DNA from 2 places in the Jonesia denitrificans DSM 20603 genome. Region 2 is predicted to be linked to the other one. Evidence: riboswitches for the same ligand, from Rfam matches in the RefSeq annotation. Region 2 holds a riboswitch; the other holds the start of a gene.
What was found. Region 2 has a riboswitch for S-adenosylmethionine ahead of JDEN_RS11985 (rhodanese-like domain-containing protein). Riboswitches for the same ligand answer to the same signal wherever they lie in the genome.
Positions count from the first base shown of each region.

Region 1: linked by a shared signal. The riboswitch ahead of JDEN_RS00965 (methylenetetrahydrofolate reductase) and the one ahead of JDEN_RS11985 (rhodanese-like domain-containing protein) in region 2 are both predicted to bind S-adenosylmethionine.

Region 1 covers NC_013174.1:200,310-209,495, forward strand. Annotated here, with positions in the region: gene JDEN_RS00955 (cation-translocating P-type ATPase) at 1-2,432, shown strand, start outside; gene metE (5-methyltetrahydropteroyltriglutamate--homocysteine S-methyltransferase) at 2,525-4,858, opposite strand; gene JDEN_RS00965 (methylenetetrahydrofolate reductase) at 4,970-5,989, opposite strand; SAM riboswitch class I at 5,997-6,104, opposite strand; gene JDEN_RS00975 (hypothetical protein) at 6,345-6,971, shown strand; gene JDEN_RS00980 (ABC transporter ATP-binding protein/permease) at 7,101-8,942, shown strand; gene cydC (thiol reductant ABC exporter subunit CydC) at 8,939-9,186, shown strand, end outside.
Region 2 covers NC_013174.1:2,550,715-2,559,900, forward strand. Annotated here, with positions in the region: gene JDEN_RS11955 (GNAT family N-acetyltransferase) at 68-679, opposite strand; gene JDEN_RS11960 (pentapeptide repeat-containing protein) at 951-1,550, shown strand; gene JDEN_RS11965 (DUF4232 domain-containing protein) at 1,571-2,389, shown strand; gene JDEN_RS11970 (alpha/beta fold hydrolase) at 2,645-3,541, opposite strand; gene rlmC (23S rRNA (uracil(747)-C(5))-methyltransferase RlmC) at 3,730-4,878, opposite strand; gene JDEN_RS11980 (aminotransferase class V-fold PLP-dependent enzyme) at 5,023-6,459, opposite strand; SAM riboswitch class IV at 6,577-6,694, opposite strand; SAM riboswitch class I at 6,807-6,904, shown strand; gene JDEN_RS11985 (rhodanese-like domain-containing protein) at 6,910-7,335, shown strand; gene JDEN_RS11990 (O-succinylhomoserine sulfhydrylase) at 7,340-8,554, shown strand; gene JDEN_RS11995 (alpha-glucuronidase) at 8,623-9,186, shown strand, end outside.

The sequences.
Region 1 (9,186 bases), 400 kb from region 2:
AAGGGCGAGCAGAAAAAGCCCTGGACTCCATCAAACAGATGCTCGCACTGGACGCCCAAGTCCTGCGCGACAGCCAATGGCAAAAAATCCCCGCCGAACAGCTTGTCCCCGGCGACATTGTCCGAGTGCGCTCTGGTGACCGAATCCCCGCCGACCTTCGCGTCCTGGACGCCACTAGCCTCCTCGTTGACGAATCGATCCTCACCGGTGAATCCGACGCAGTCGAGAAAACCCCTGGCCCAGTCCCCGACGACGCACCCATCGGTGACCGCACCAACATGCTCCACTCCGGAACCCTGGTCACAACAGGCACCGCAGTCGCCGAGGTGACAGCAACAGGGTTACGCAGCGAGATCGGAAAAATTCAGGAACTCATGTCCGACACGGACAGCACCGAAACCCCACTCACACGACAGTTAGGGGTCCTCGGCACCCGGATCGCCATGATCGTGGGAGTGATGGCTGTCATCATGGTCATCATTGGCGGACTTATCCATGGTTTCACCGGTGCAGAACTCCTCTCAGCAACCATTGGGTTCGCTGTCGCGGCTATCCCTGAAGGGCTCCCCGCACTCGTTGCCATCACCCTGGCCTTAGGTGTGCAAATCATGGCTCGCCGCAACGCAATCACACGGAAACTCACCTCTGTGGAGGCACTCGGATCCGTGTCAGTGATCTGTTCAGACAAAACAGGTACCCTCACAAAAAACGAGATGACTGCCCGTGCTGTTGTGACCAGGACTAACCAGTACACGGTCACCGGTGAAGGCTACGCACCAACGGGAACCATCCAGCGTGACGGGCAAGCAGTGGACCCTGAAGACCACGGGGACCTGTGGCGGCTTGTGTGCGCCGCATCGGCAGCCAACGACTCCACTGTGCAACACGCACACGACCAATGGACACTGGTGGGGCAACCCACCGACGGCGGTATGAGGGTCCTCACAATGAAGGCGGGGGCACCCCAAGAATTTGCCCGGACCGCCTCAGTTCCCTTTGAGTCCTCCCACAAGTTTGCGGCAACCCTTGATCACCTCCCCGATCTTGATGAACAGGTCCTTCACGTTGCTGGTGCGCCGGATCGGCTCCTGGATCGTTCCACCCAGCACATCGGTGATCACGGCGAGGAAGAGCCCCTTGACCGTGCCTGGTGGGAAGACCGAATTGACGAACTAGCAGCCCGCGGGTTGCGGGTGCTCGCGGTTGCCCACCGGCGCCGCGAAGAGCACCGCACCACGCTCCGACTCGACGACGTTAACGACCTCACCTTCCTCGGACTTGTCGGGATTGTCGACCCAGCCCGCCCGGAAGCGATCGACGCCATCGAGCAATGTCAACGCGCCGGGATCACCGTCATCATGATCACCGGAGACCACGCAAAAACAGCCCACTCCATTGCGCAGGAATTAGGTATTGTTGCGCGCAACGATGACGGGACCACAACGCTCCTCACCGGCGCGGACGTTGATCGACAATCGGACGACGAACTTCAAGACACGGTCCGACATGTCCGCGTCTTTGCGCGCACAAGCCCAGAACACAAACTGAGGATCGTGCGGGCCTTGCAGCATAACGGCGACACGGTGGCCATGACCGGTGACGGCGTCAACGACGCCCCGGCATTACAACGTGCCGATGTTGGTGTCGCGATGGGCATCAAAGGGACTGAAGCCACGAAGGAAGCCGCTGACATTGTTTTGGCGGATGACAACTTCGCCACCATTGAACGGGCCGTGGAAGAAGGGCGGCGGATCTTTGACAACATCCGCAAGTCCGTGATTTTCCTGCTTCCCACCAATGGTGCCCAGTCGCTGGTGATCTTGTTTGCGGTGCTTGTGGGTGCGGCCCTACCTCTGACACCTGCACAGATTCTGTGGATCAACATGATCACGGCGGTCACACTGTCCCTTGCGTTGGCGTACGAACCTGCTGAGGCAGGGCTGATGGACCGTGCCCCACGCGACCCGAAGGAAGGCGTCCTCACTGCAGGTGCGTTGCTTCATGTGGGGTTAGTGTCGCTCCTCATTGGTGGGGTGACCCTCGCGGTTGTGTGGGTGGAGCAGGCCCGCGGATCAGCTGAAGATGTCACCCAGACCACGGCGGTGATGATCCTTGCTTTTGCTCAACTTGCGTACCTTCTCAACTGCCGGTTCCTGCATCGGTCCAGTGTGACCTGGGATCTTGTCAAAGGAAACCGTGCAGTGTGGGTTGCGGCGCTCACGTTGATTGCGGTGCAACTGTTGTACACGCTCTTGCCTGCGATGAACACCTGGTTTGGGTCCACACCGTTGCCGCTTGACCGGTGGTTGATGACCTTCGCAATTGCTGCGGGGGTGTTCCTCGTCATTGAGGTGGGGAAAGCTGTGCAGCGCCGGGTTCGGCCTGCGGTGACACCGGCGACCGTCCAGCGCGGTTCAGTGGCATCTGCTTAACGATGCGCGGGTGACAAACGGGGTGTGCGGCCAGTTGCCGCACACCCCGTTCTGGTGACCGGGCTCGCCCAGGTCAGTTGTCGTTCCTGTGGTTACGCGGTCACTGCCACATGTGCTCGCACGTCGTGGGCTGCTTGAACAAGGTTGCGTAACGACGCCACTGTTTCGTCATATCCGCGGGTTTTCAACCCGCAATCAGGGTTCACCCACAGCAACTCTGGGCGAACCGAACGCACCGCAAGGTCAAGGAGTTCCGCCAATTCTTCGACGGAGGGGACTCGGGGTGAGTGGATGTCATAGATCCCCGGGCCAACCCCGCGCCCAAACCCGGAAACGGCGAGCGCCCCCAGGACTTCCATGCGTGAGCGGGCCGCCTCAATGGAGGTGACGTCTGCCCCAAGGTGGTCAATGGCATCGATGATGTCGTTGAACTCGGAGTAGCACAGGTGGGTGTGGATTTGGGTGTCGGGGCGCACACCTGTGGTGGCAAGGCGGAAGGAGGACACAGACCAGTCGAGGTAGTCTTTGTGGTCAGCCTTTTTCAAGGGGAGGAGTTCGCGGAGTGCTGGTTCGTCCACTTGGATGACCGCAATGTTTGCTGCTTCCAGGTCACCCACTTCGTCACGGAGTGCCAGACCAATTTGTTTCGCTGTTTCTGCGAGTGGAAGGTCTTCACGGATGAAGGACCATGCCATGATCGTCACTGGTCCGGTGAGCATCCCTTTGACGGGTTTGGGAGTCAGTGACTGGGCGTAGGTTGCCCATTGTGTGGTGATGGGAGCTGGGCGGGAGACGTCGCCCCACTGGATGGATGGGCGAGTGCACCGCGAACCGTAGGACTGTACCCACCCGTTTTCGGTGACGACGAAACCATCGAGGTGTTCTGCGAAGTACTGCACCATGTCGTTGCGTTCCGCTTCGCCATGGACAAGAACGTCAAGACCCAGGTCTTCCTGCAAGCGGATGACACGTTCGATTTCGGTGCGCATCTGCACCTGGTAGTCCGCGTCAGTGAGGTCACCGCGTGTCCACTGGGCGCGTGCCCGGCGAATATCTGCTGTTTGTGGGAAGGACCCAATTGTTGTGGTCGGCAGTGGAGGAAGTTGAAGTCGTTCCTGCTGTTGCGCGACCCGTGAGGCTATCGATGCGCGTTTTCCATCGATGGTGGTTCGAGCCAGGTCAGCATGGGTGATTCCCGCAACCCGTTCCCGCACGTGCGGCACGGTCACCCCAGGGGCTGCCGCCCGGGCGGCTAACACGGTTCGCGCATCGTCGAGCTCGGATGCCACCGCATCCCATCCTTGGGTGAGACCTCGCGCTAAGGTGACAACCTCGCTGATCTTTTCGTCAGCGAACGCCAACCATGACGCTAGTGTGGGGTCCAGTGTTGGTTCGTCGGCAACAGTGTGTGGAACATGCTGCAAACTCGTGGACGTTGATACTGCCACTGAACCCGCGTGTACTCCTTCAAGCACACGCCGAGCCTGATCTAGGTCACACCGCCACACGTTGCGACCATTGACCACGCCAGCAACAAGTGTCACCCCGTCTGGGACTGCCGCAGGAAGGTCACCGTGTACGAGGTCCACCGCAACGGCTTCAACACCTGAGTTCAGCACAGGTTCTGCCAACGCACCCAACGACGCAAACGGGGCGGTCACTAGGATGTTGGGGCGCGCATCGGCAGACGTCAAACGCGCATAAGCGGCCACAAACGCTTGCTCTAATGCGGTCGCATCCACTGACAAGTTCTCTGACACCAACGCAGGCTCATCCAACTGAACCCATTGCACACCACGCTCAACGAGAACCGCCAGCAACTCCACGTACACACCCACCAACTCGTCCAGGCGTGACAACGGGTCAAAACCCGTGGAAGCGGAAGTCGCAGCTTTGGACAGCGCCAAGAACGTCACCGGACCAACAATCGTTGGGCGGGTGACAAAACCCTGCGCACGGGCCTCGTCGACCAGCGACGTCACCAACGTCGGGTTCAACACAAACGGGGTGGACTCATCTACTTCCGGAACCAAATAGTGGTAGTTCGTGTTGAACCACTTCGTCATCTCTAACGGGGCATCATCACCCACACCACGCGCCACCGTGCTGTACGCACCAACCAGGTCCCCCGACCAATCCAACGAACGGAACCGGTCTGGGATCACCCCAAACGTCACGGCCGCATCAAGAACCTGGTCATACCAACTAAACGACTCCGGGATCGAGGAGTCATCGCGCCCCAACCCGCGGGCCGCTAACCGTTCCCGGGTGGCAGCCCGTAATTGGTGGGTTGTGGCAGCGAACTCATCCGCATTGGACCGACCCGCCCACAACGACTCCAACGCACGCTTGAGCTGGCGGCGGTCCCCAATACGCGGGTACCCCAAAATCGTGGCAGACGGAAAAACAGAAGAAACAAAAGACATGGTCATCCCTCACAAGAAAACGGAAAACCCTACAGTCGCCCACACGGCGCGACCAGCAGAGACGGACACGTCACCACCCGATCACAAGGCACCACACGGGGCACCCGCAACCTACGCAGTGACAGGGGATGCGCCAACCTGCGGCCACCCGGCCACATCCACTGGCTGCGGTGAACGCACAGGCGCCACCCCACCCAGTGAACCTCCGAGGTGTACGCCCTCGAGCAGGTCCAGTGCAGGTTCGTGCTTATTAAACGTGTAAATGTGCAACCCGGGGGCCCCGGAGTCAAGGACCGCGTTCGCTAAATCCACTGACGCCGCAATGCCGTGAGAGTGCCGCACATGGGGGCTAGCAATCGCATCTAACTGTGCTGCTAACTCAAGGGGGACCGGTACTCCGGTCAACTGTTCCAACCGTCGTAACCGTTGTGGATCGGTCATCGGCAAGATGCCAGCCACGATGGGAATGGTGACACCCAAGGAACGTGCCACATCCACAAACTCGGTGTACGCCGACGCCGTGTAGAACAACTGGGTGATCGCAAAGTTCGCGCCAGCTTGCTGCTTTTGCAACAGTCGGGCAGCTTCTTGTTCACGGGTTGTCCCCGCATCGCGGTTCCCCTCTGGGAACGTCGCAACCGCGATGGTTAACGGCTTCATTGCCCCACGCAGCGCCTCAGACGCATCTGCCTGACACCGTTGCGCTTCCACATCACGCAGAAGCGCAATGAGTTCGAGCGACGACACCACACCGTTGGTGGGTGGCGCCCAGTCAGGTTGGTCCTTTGGTGGGTCTCCCCGCAACGCGAGGAACGTGCGCGCCCCGGCTGCCAGGAAATCATCAATGGTGTCTGCCACGTTGTCTCGAGTCGCCCCCACACAGGTGAGGTGCGCGATCGGCAACACGTTGGTGTGTTGCACGAGAGTTTCCACCACTGTGCGCGCCGAATCGCGGTCGCCCCCCGCTGCGCCGTAGGTGACGGACACAAAATCGGGATGCGCCTCAACAAGCTTGCGGGCAGTGTTCCAAAACTTTGGTGCCGCCGCAGGGTTACGCGGAGGCATCAACTCGAACGACACCGTAGGCCGGTGAAATCCGCGAGCTGTGGCTGACACGTCAAAGGAAGCCATGACTAATTCTCCATCGGATCTGGCGTTAGCACCCGTTTCCCTGTGGAGGCTTCCGTTCAGGAGTGGGTTGCTGCGGCGTCAACGAGCCAGAACTCTCGGCCGCTCTGGATGGAACAGAACACGATCAGTGTGCACCGGATTCCGGTGCGTGAACAACCAGCGTCCACATTGTGGGCTTCTGTGTCGCGGGTGGAGAACTTCTTTCTTTCACCCTGTAAGTCCACGGGGAGTTGTGACACAAACATGGTGGGGACACAGTGGTGCCGCCCAGATCACAACAGGGCTTTGGGGGAAGCGTGATCGGGCGGCACCAAACCCTTAGTGCCGGGTTGATTGATGAGGAAAAGGTGGAGGCATGTCACCAGTGACACCTGCGACGGGGATCATGCTTGCTCCCGAGGGACGCAGGTTCTCTGCGCCTCTTGTTTCTCGGTTTCGCGTGGTGACTCTTCCGCGACCGGTGCTGGTTGTGTTGGCTGCGACAGGGCTGGGTGTCGTGTTGATCGGTGTTGATCACGGGGTGTCCTCGGTCGGTACCCGAAGTGGTTCTGTGTCCAGTTTTGCGGCGGTGATTGACCCGCAGGTGTCATGCTCGCAGTGGTGGCTGATCACCCACCTGGCATTGATGTTACTCATTCCTTTTGTCATGTTGTGGGCGGTGCAGCCGTTGTCCCAGGAGCCCGCCGCCCGACGCGCCGCGAACTTACCGCAGGTGCCCCTGTTGATCGCAGCGTTAACAATCACGGTCGGGTCTGCACTGGTGATCACGGTGGCGTCCATGATGCCCATGGTGCAACCCTTCGCGCATGCGGCGACCGTGTATGCGGCGAGTGGCCCCTTTGTATCACTGGGGTTGTGGGCTGCCTTGTTTGCTGGGACTTTTGCTGCTGAATCACGCCGTTGGGGGTACGTGTGGTGGGTGTGTTTGATGGGAGTGCTCGCAGTGGTCGTTGAAGGCGGGTTGCATCTTCTTGTGCGCTAGTTACATCGGGTGTGACCAGGATCAATAACCGATGCGCGCACCTACTGAGTGCCACCATGTTGCGTGTGTTAGGTTGCAGTCATGTCGGCGTCCCACCCTTCGTCACCCCCGTCCTCACGACCTGATTCTGTGACGACTTCCCGGCCAGGTCACCCCGGTCACCCAACCGGCAATGGTCACCCCGGCGACCGTGACGGTTCTCGCGCAAAGGGCGGGCCAAGTGGGCCGCCGCCGGTGGACCCAGCGTTGCTGTACTCACCACTTCTTGCCCGCACAACTCGTTGGTCGGCAGTGTTGTTCAGTGCCGCATCGGTTGTCACGGGCCTGTTGTTTGTGCTGGTTGGCGCGGTGGTGGACCGGTATCTCGCGACCTCAGGGGCCACCCCAGACATTGTGGAAGCAGGGACGCTTCCAGACGCAAACCAGGCCCCGTTTGCTCCGCTTGTTGCGGGAATCAGCCCAACAGTAGGGGAATGGTCCACCCTGGTGGTCGCGGTTCTTGCCGCCGTGCTCACCGGTGCCGGGGTGTGGGTCACGGCGCGAGGAAGCGCGCGTGAAGAAGCAACGGTCCGTGACCGCATCATTCGGCAGATCTTGCGGGTCGGGCCAACGCCACGGGCGGGTGATCGCACGGGAGCAGTGGTGTCCATGGCCATGGACGGCGCGGAACGGGTCGCCGCGTACCGGGTGGGGTTTGTGGGTCCATCGGTTGCTTCGGTGGTGTCGCCGGTGTTGGTGTTAGGTGTGATTGCGCTGTTCATTGATTGGGTGACAGCGCTTGTTGTGCTGGTGTTAGTGCCACTTATTCCGGCTGCTGTGTATGGGTTTCAGCGGGCGTTTCGGCGGGTGTCAGGTCAGTCCCGGGCGCAACGTCAGGCGTTAGCGGCCGATTATTTGGATGCGTTGCAAGGGTTAACTACCTTGCGTTTGTTACGGGCGGCTCCCCTCATGCAAGCACGGTTGGCGGCTGCAGGTGAACGCAACCGCCGCTCTGTGATGCGGTTGCTTGCGGTCAATCAGGTTGTCATTTTGGTGACTGACGGCGTGTTTTTCCTCATCATGGTGTCTGCGCTGGCGGTGCTCGCGGTGGTGCGTCTTGACGCTGATGTGATTACCGCCGGTCAGGGGTTGGCGTTGATCCTGATGACTACAGTGTTGTTGGAGCCGTTGGCGAAGGTGGGGTCATTCTTTTATGTCGGGTTGGGTGGCCGGGCTACAGAGCGTGGCATCGCACGGATCCTGCGTAGTCAACCTGGCGTGGTTGGTGGTCGTGATCCGCTGGGTGCAGTGGCTTCTGCTTCTGTTCCAGTGCTTGAATTTGCCGATGTGACCTGCGGTTACGGGGATACGCCGGTTCTTCGTGGAGCGAGTTTTTCGGTCAATGCAGGGGAGCATGTGGCCATTGTGGGGCGCTCGGGGGCCGGTAAATCTACGATTGTGCGGCTCATTGAACGTTCGTTAGACACGCAGGGAGGGCAGGTCCTTTTTGGTGGCGTTCCGGTGACCGATGTGACGGTGACGTCAGCGCGAGCGTTCAGTGCGGTGGTGCGACAGTCCACCTACCTGTTTACGGGGACGATCCGTGAGAATCTTGCGGTTGCCTGCCCTGACGCTAGCGACGAAGACATGTGGGCGGCGCTAGCACGCGCTCACCTTCGGGCGGACGTTGAGGCAATGCCCAACGGGTTGGACACACGTGTGGGTGAACGCGGGGCGACACTGTCCGGGGGGCAGGCGCAACGGCTTTCTTTAGCACGGGCGTTATTGTCGGGGTCTGGACTCATCGTGTTGGATGAACCGACGTCACAAGTCGATGTGGCCAGTGAGCGGGCGATCCTTGATGCCATTGATGAGATGGTGCGCAGTGGGGAGCGCACAGTTGTCACGATCACTCACCGGGCTTCGTCGTTGCGCACGGTCGATCGTGTTGTGCGCGTCGAGGGTGGCGTTGTTCAGGAGGTGACACAGTGAACCAGTCGTTGTCAGCGTTGTGGTGGAGTGCCACTCATGTGCGTTCCGTGTTGTGGCCGCTCATCATCTCGACGGTGTGCCGCATCATTGACCAGGTGTTGGCGGTGGCGCTGCTTGCTGTTGCTGCGACCGGGGTAGCCCGAGCTGTCACAAGCACCGTCCATGTGGGGCACCTGGTTTTGGTGTTAGCAGGCTTGACGCTCATGAAAGCGATCGTGCGGTACGTCGAACAGTACTCAGGGCA
Region 2 (9,186 bases):
GCACAGACACACAAGGAGGGGTGGTGCGGATCACCGCACCACCCCTCATGGACACAAGAACCATCAATCAGTAACCGTGAGCACGATCTCGCACGGTCGCACGCCGCAACGGATCAATGCGGTGCAACAAACCATCCTTCACACCAGCCCACTCCGGTTCCAGAATAGAAAAACTCAAAGAATCACACCGTGACCCATCGGGGGCAAGCCGAAAACCTCGAAGCGTCCCCTCAAAACGAGCGCCCAACCGGGTAATTGCAGAAATAGAACGCGCATTACGAGAATCAGCACGCATTGACACGCGATAAAGACCCCACGTCTCAAACGCAAATCGCATCAACAAAAACTTGCATGCCGGATTGACCACACGCCCCCACAAGGAACGTGCGTAAAACGTTCGCCCAATTTCTGCCCGCCCTTGATCCAACGCGACCCCCGTGAAAGCAGTGGACCCCACCACCTCACCGTTGACCGTATCAATGACAGCAAAAGGCACCACATCGATGGCACTGAGCGCATCTTCGATGTAGTTGGCCATCCCCACTTCGCCAACCGGCGTGGGAGTGCTCATCCCGGCCCACATGTGTGGGTCCACGATGGCCGCAAGCGCACCAACGTGCGCTTGGGATAGGGGTTCCAAACGGAAGCCGTATCCCTCAAGGACAATGTCATGTTGCACAGCGCAATTGGATCATGCCACAGCCCCCGTGGGAAGTCCCATATTCATACGATGACCTGCGGTCTTTCGGCATCAAGACAACACCGGTGTGACAGCGGGGAAACGTTGTGCGACGTCGGTGTGTCATGGGGGTTTCGTGGCAAATTTTTACGCCCGTTTTCTCACTTTTATCCTCCTGTTCGATCGGCTGAGTGAACCCGGGGTGAATTCATGTGCGGCGTGTCTTTCCACCCGCACGTCACGTGTCTCACAGCCACGCTAGGATCAACACATGACACACGGTGGCGCATACATTGACGACGGCGGGTACATCGAAGGCCACACCATCACCAACACTGACTTCAGCAACACCAGCAACGACGCCCTCCGCGTCCTAGACACCACCTTCACCGGTTGCACATTCACCGAGACCACGTGGGCTCGGGCGCACATCTCCGACGCCACATTCACCCGCTGCACCATGCTCGGCTGGACAATCCCCCACTCAGGACTCCATGACGTCACCATCACCGACTGCCGCATCGGCGGGCTCAACGCGGCAGCATCCGCGCTGCGCCGCGTCACCATCCACGGCGGAAAAATCGACTACCTCAACCTCCGTGATGCCACCCTGACCGACATGACACTCCGCGACGTCACAATCGGCGAGCTCGACGTGATGGGTGCAACCCTCACCAACGTCACCGTCACCGGCACACGAATCACCACCCTCATGATGAAAGATGCGCGCTGCACCAACGTGGACCTCCGCGGCGCCGACCTCACCACAGTCACCAACCACGAAGGACTCAGAGGCACAACCATGCGCATCGACCAGTTCATCGACATCGCACCCCAACTGGCCCACATCATGGGCATTACACTGGACTAACAGGAAGCAGGGTATCTGGGATGTCGCATCGGACAATTGCCGCCATCTTGATCGGTGTGACCGCACTCGCAGGGTGCGCTTCTCCCACGCCTGACGGTCCAGCACCACCCGGACAGGACACCACCAACACATCACCGCGTCCAATTCCACCACCTTCTGCACCAAGTAGCGTTCCGGAACCCCACGAAACCGACTACCCCGAGCACTGGGACACGCCGCCGGACTACCCCATCACAGCGGACAAAGACCTCACCGAAGAGGATCTCCTCGCAGCACTGCGAATCTCAGCCACCGCGCAACCACACCCAGATCACTGCACCGCCAATGACGTTCGCGTCACCATACAAGCGCTCGATGCCGCCCTCGGATACCGGCTTGGCTCCATCACCGTCACCAACACCTCAACGACACCCTGCACAGTTCAGGGATATCCAGGGTTTGGTGCACGAGGAGAATGGGGCAACACGTTCCTCCTCGTCGCAGAACAAGACGACCCGCTACACAACCCAGACCCTTCATCAAAACAATCTGACACAACTCAACAACCAGTGATCATTGTGGATCCAGGTGGCTCCGCAAAAGCAAACATGGGGTGGTATGGAGAACTCGCAGGCGCCTACAGCGAACCAATCTCGTTGTTCATCGTCCAATTAGTCGAGGGTGACACCCCCGTCACCCAACCAGTGACATCTCCGTATTCGGACAAGGAACAAGACGCCACCTCCGCGAACGGGCTACCAGCCCCCAACAGCTCGCTAGACATCGGGCTCACAACAAGCGTCGAGGTTGGACCTTTCGCCGTCATCCCGCCACCCAAAGAAGGGAACATCTCAGAGTAACGGCGTGCTCTGCTTGGGACCGTTAGTGCACAGGTTGTTGAGTTGAACATAGGTACGCGCGGAATCACGCCGCGAATATGCGAAGAGCGCTAGATCTTTTTGCAATTACATTAACATAAACTCCAATTGTGTCTTTGGGAAGGAGTAGACCAATAAAAGATCTTGATTGCTATTCCAAATAAATTCGATGACTCATATCCGAATTTGAACGCAACTGTTTTTGTCAACTTTAAATGTACAAAGATACAAATTTTTTTATTTGTACTTACTAATAAAATTATTTACTGTAGCCTTGATTTCCTCTCCATTTCCCTGCATCATGTGCCCACCAGTTTCGAAAATCTTCAAGGTTAGATTTGGAAATCTTTTAGATACTTCCATGGTTTTATTTATATCTATCAGCTTGTCATCCTTTGATTGCAGGATTAATGTGGGCACTTTTAGTGACTCAATTTTATAATCTTCAAAATTGACTGCCATGTCAGGATTTGTAACTTCACTATCTAGTTTAATTCCTAATTTCTTGGCATTGATAGGCAGCATGCTATTAATTATTGATGGATCCATTCCAATAGTTGTCTTGAAAAATGGACTTAAAATAAACATTGCATAATCACCCACCATAAAATCAGGAGGCCCTTGCTTTAAATTTATATTTGAAGGTTTTTCTATTTCTGGAATGGCCGAACAATATAAAATTAGCCCTTTACATCTTTCAGGATAGTCAAGCGCAAATCTGATTGCTACAGTACCTCCCGCAGATGCCCCCATAACAAATACTTTATTTATTTTTAGTTTGTCCAAAAGTTCAATATAAGCTTTTGCTTGCTCTTTTGGCGTGCCATTTCCTAAAACATCACTTTTTAAGTATCCAAACCTTGATGGAGCAATTATACGATTTTTCTTAGAAAAATCGATGACATTTTCAAAAGCTTGGTCAAAACCTCCAAATAGCCCGTGATTTGAAAGTATTATTTCTCCTTGGCCCCTATCTAAATATTCCATTTTTCCATATGATAAATCCACAATCATAGCATTATATTCTTTAAAACGTTTCTTAGATTCCTCTAGAGCTTTCCTTAATCTTATCGCTTGCACAAAACAATACAGCAAAATTAGTATAATTAAAATTGTTAAGATTATTTTTTTCATTTTACACCTCACATCTGTCGCAGAAATCATTCATTATCTGAATCAATTTTTGTAAACTTTGAAATTTACAAAGGGGGAAAATTATGTTAGCACTAATATTTTCTCTCAAATAATAAGGCTTACTCCAAACTACCGATACCTTTTATCGACAGCCTTAGATTCAGCCTAATTTTACAATATTTTATTTATTAGTCTGTCGCAACCTTTGACATCAATACTACCGTCTCAACGTGGTTGGTGTGGGGAAACATGTCGAATAGCCTGGCGCGGGTGGGCTGAAACTGCGGCATGGCGGTGAGGTCTTTCGCGAGTGACCGGGCGTTGCAGCTTGAGTACACAACGGTGTGCGCGTCACTTGCGTTCAACCACTCGGCAAGGTCCACGCCGATCCCTCGCCGTGGCGGGTTAACCACGACAAGATCAGGTCCGCCATCAGCTAGCCGTGCACTATGTCCGGTACTGAACGTCGTGGCATCGAGGGCATCAAATGTCACGTTTGTGAGTGCCCGTTCGGCCGCGCTGGTGCGCGCAGATTCGATCGCTTCTGCACTAATTTCCACCCCGGTAACCCGGTTAGCATGCGGCGCAGCATGCAAAGCGAACCCACCCACCCCGCAGAACAGGTCCCACACGTGCTGTGGGCGCGCATCGGCAATCCACTGCTCCGCTTGACGGTACAAGTGCGCCGCAACGGGGGTGTTGGTTTGGAAAAAACTCTGCGGACGCAGGTAGAGAGGAATGTCGCCCACCCGCATCGTCAAGGAGTTGTCTTTGGTGAGGACAATTTCTCGATCCCCTTCGAGGATCGCTTTGTGTTCAGGTTGCAGGTTGACAGTGACCACCCGCACCTGCGGATTCTCGGCGAGCCAACCGGGAAGGTGCTTGCTGATGCGCGTAACCGGTTCCTGCGAGCGGGCCACGAATCGCACCATGTACTCACTGTCCGGGGATTCGGTGACGAGGACATATTTGAGTTCACCACGCCGGTCAGCAACTCGATACGGTTCTATGCGGGCGGCCATGATGAAGGCCCTCACCGCGTCAAGCACTTCCTGCATGCCCTGCGTGTACAAAGGGCAATCACGCAGGTCAACGCCACCAAAGGACGCATCAAGGATCCCAAGGATCGGGTTGTCTGCTGTGCCAGATACCGCCATTTTCGCTTTGTTGCGAAACCCTGCTTGGGCACTGGCAACGGGAGGGAGCCAGTCAAGATCGGGGTATTCCCCAAGGAGTGCGTGCACGTCAGCGGCTTTTGTGGCGAGTTGACGCTCGTAGGGGATGTCAAGGAGGGCGCACGAACGGCACCTGTGTGCGTCAAAGTGGTGGCACTGCATCTCACTATTGTTCCTCATGAGTTGACGGGTGCCTTGCCGGGCCTTGGCGCATCGGGGTGGTTGGAACCGGTCAGGCTGGTGGCGAGACTGGTAGCGAAGTGGCTGGCGGCTGGTGGGTGAGGGTTCCTCACACTGAACCGGCAGTTATGCCACAGGGACCGGTGAGTTCTCCTTGGGGTGCGTATCGGTTTGTGTGGGGCGGGTGCGCGGGGTCGGGCCGCACCCGGCTGCTACGTCGGCAACAGCTGCAGCAGCGGTTGCAATGAGACCGTCTAACCCGGATCCGGCTGGTGTGGGCCGTGGGTCGTTGTGCACAGCCCAGCAGCCGTTGATGATGTCGTAGGTGGCGTCACTTCCCTGCTCAACCCACTGGGTGACCGCAGCAATAAGGCGTTCCACCTCGTCTACTGTGGTTCCTACCCCAACTGATGCGCGAATCGCCCCGTTCTCAACCCCTAACCGGGTGAGCAGTGGGTGGGCGCAAAAACGCCCGTCTCGCACCCCAATACCGTGTTCTGCTGACAGGTATGCGGCGACAAGCCCTGGGTCGCACTGAGCAACCGTGAAGGAAACCACCCCTACCGGGTCGCAGGAGTCTTCCCACAGCCGCAAGATCCGTACTCCCTCAATGGCCGACAAACCCTCGACAAGCCGCGTGCGCAACACGTTTTCGTGGCGTTCCAGTTCGCCGGCAGGGAGGTTTCCTAACGCCTCGCACGCTGCTGCGAGCGCAACAGCACCGATCACGTTGGGTGATCCTGCTTCGTGTCGGGCGGGGGCTGGCGCCCAGGTGATGGTGGTGAGTGTGACGTTGTGAACCGCGCCTCCCCCTGCGAGGTACGGGTGTCCAGCGTCGAGCCAATCACGTCGACCAACGAGTGCACCTGCGCCAAAGGGCGCGTAGGTTTTGTGGCCGGAGAACACAACGTAGTCTGCGCCGCTGGTGGTGAGGGAGAATCCGCGGTGTGGGACGAGTTGGGCGGCGTCAATGACGATGCGTGCACCTGCTGCGTGGGCGATGTCAACGAGCTCGGTGATGGGTAGTGCTTCACCGGTGACGTTGGAGGCGCCTGTTGCTGCCACGAGTGTGTAGTTGTCGCGGGCTAGTTCGGCGCGTAGTTGGGTGAGGGTTTCACGGATGGTTGTGGCAGCGGTGATGACTGTTGCCCCACCGGATGCGGCTTGCCAGGGCAGGAGGTTCGCGTGGTGTTCGATGTCGAGGACGAGGACTTTCCCGGGGGTCCCGTCAGGGTTGGTGGGGATGCACCCGGCGAGGAGGTTGAGGGAATCGGTGGTGTGCCGGGTGATGATGGTGACGTCGTCTGCGCGGGCGCCCACATGCTGACCGATGCTTGTGCGCGCTGCTTCGTACAGTGCGGTGGATACTTGGGAGAGGTATCCGGCGCCTCGGTGCACGGAGGCGTACAGCGGGAGGACTTGGTTGACCCGTTCTTGGACGGCGACTAGTGCCGGGGCGCTGGCGGCGCAGTCAAGGTTGGCGTATGTGGTTGACCCACCGTTGATGAGGGGAACCCGGGTGTGGGCGCCAACTACGGGAAGGCATGGTGTGTGGTGGTTCATGTGTGTCTCCATGGTGATGGGGACCTCCCTGCCTGCCTGTTCACCCAGCCGCGCCACGGGTGTGGCGTGATGTGCGTGGCGCTTGTGGCGCTCATGGGTGGGATTGTCAGGTGACAGGTCCCGCGCTTGCCCCCGGAGCTGGTTGGCTCGGGGCCTGGTCTTCACCCGGGGCACCCCACCGCAGGTGGAGGGTTGCCGGCCAGCAAACCGGGGTTTTACGCTGGCACTCGTGACCTGACACCAGAGTGTGGGATGTTGGTCTGTGGTGTCAACGCCACACCACACACGTCTCACATTTTGAAAAGGGTGTCTCATTTTTTGCGGTCATCGGTCATGATCGTTGAGTACAACCATCCAGAGCGGTCGAGTGACTTGGCACCGTGACACCGCAGCAACCCCCCGACACGTCATCCGGGTGAGGGTGCTAACGCCAGAACGATGGAGGACAGCATGACATATGCAGGCGACCTAACCCCGCAAGAAGCGTTTGACCTTGCCGCACAGAACCCCGACGCCGTGTTCGTGGACGTCCGCACGGTAGGGGAATGGCAAACCATTGGGGTCCCCGACCTCACCAGCATCAACCACGACGTTCACTACATCGAATGGGTCACCGCGTTCGGACCCAACAACCAGTTCCTCACCCAACTCGCCAACACCGGGGTCACCCCGGGCGATGGCCGACCCATCATCTTCCTGTGCCGCTCTGGGAACCGCTCCATTGGCGCAGCTACGGCCGCCACCGTTGCCGGGTACGGCCCCGCCTACAATGTCCTTGAAGGATTCGAAGGCGACACCGACGACTACGGCAACCGCACCGTCAACGGGTGGAAACTGCGCGGCCTGCCCACCACCACCTTCACCGAAGGCGAGTAACCCCGTGTCCCGCACCCTACGCCCCGCTACCCTTGCCGTGCGGGGCGGGCAAACCCGTACCGCCTTCGACGAAACCTCTGAACCTCTCTTCCTCACCCAGGGATACGTGTACTCCACTGCTCAGGAAGCAGAAGCTGCCTTTAACGGCGACATCGATCGGTTCATCTACTCACGGTACGGAAACCCCACCGTCCACACCTTCGAAGAGCGCCTGCGCCTCATGGAAGGCGCTGACGCCTGCTACGCCACCGCCACCGGCATGTCCGCCGTGTTCACAGCACTCGCCGCCGTGGTGAAATCCGGGTCGCGCATCGTTGCCGCGCGCGCCTTGTTCGGCTCATCCCTGGTGATCTTTGACGACATCTTCGCCAAGTGGGGCATCCGCACCGACTATGTTGACGGCCACGTTCTATCCCAATGGGAAGAAGCCCTCGCCACCCCAGCTGACGTGGTGTTTTTTGAAACACCATCCAACCCCATGCAAGACATCATCGACGTCGCAGCCGTGGCACGTCTTGCCCACGATGCGGGCGCCCTCGTCATTGTCGACAACGTCTTTGCCACCCCTGTCATGCAACGCCCCCTTGAACTCGGGGCTGACGTGGTCGTGTACTCCGCGACCAAGCACATTGACGGGCAAGGCCGTGTCCTCGGCGGCGCAATCCTTGGCTCTACCGACTACATTTCTGGGCCAGTACAAACAATGATCCGCAACACCGGCCCCTCCCTCTCCCCCTTTAACGCTTGGGTGCTCCTCAAAGGACTCGAAACCCTCCCTGTGCGGGTCGCCGCCCAAAACGCCGGCGCCCTCACGATCGCACAAACACTAGAGACCACCCCCGGAATCATCAACGTGCGCTACCCCTACCTGCCCAGCCACCCCCAGCACGAGTTAGCGCGCACGCAACAAACCGGCGGTGGAACTGTCGTCACATTCGACCTAGACATCCCGCAAGGAACAACACCTGAGCAGCAAAAACACCATGCTTTTGCGTTCTTGAACGCGTTAACCATTGTGGACATTTCCAACAACCTTGGTGACGCGAAAACTCTTGCCACCCACCCTGCCACAACAACCCACCGCAAACTCGGGGTCGAAGGGCGAGCCAAAGTGGGCATGTCGGAAACAACGATCCGCCTGTCCGTCGGCCTCGAAGACGTCCGCGACATCCTCGACGACATCACCCAAGCCCTCGTCACCGCGCAACGCACCGAGTAAGACCAGCACATTCTATTTGTCCAACTGCTAAACTATTGCGGGTAAGCAACGACGCTTAAGGACCCACAATGTCTCTGGACACCACCGCCCACACTGCCACCTCTCCCCACCCCGCATGGCTCCCGCCAACAACCCTGGCACGCCTCGGCGACCTCACCACCACCCTCGACATCCCGCCACACCTTGCCGACCACCCCGTGATCACCACCCTGCGCAGCGAAATCACCCACGCAGCACACAACGCAACCACCACGGAGCACCCGGGGCGCGCATCGGCAACCACCACCACATCACGCACCCTCACCCTGCGGCTCACACCCCCCACAGGCGCCACCAACCAACCCGCATCAACACAGTTCCTCGGTGACCCCCACGATGACGCCTACACACTCACCACCACACCCGACACCATCACCGTCACCGGACGCACCCCCAACGCACTGCTCTACGGTTACTTCGCCCTCCTCCGCCACGACCTCACCACACTGCCCCCCACCAGTAAGCACACCCCCGCCACCGCGATCCGCATGCTCGACCACTGGGACAACCTCAGTGTTCACCCCGTGATGGGACAGATCGAACGCGGATACGCTGGCGACTCCATCTTCTACACCAACGGCGCGGTCCGCGAG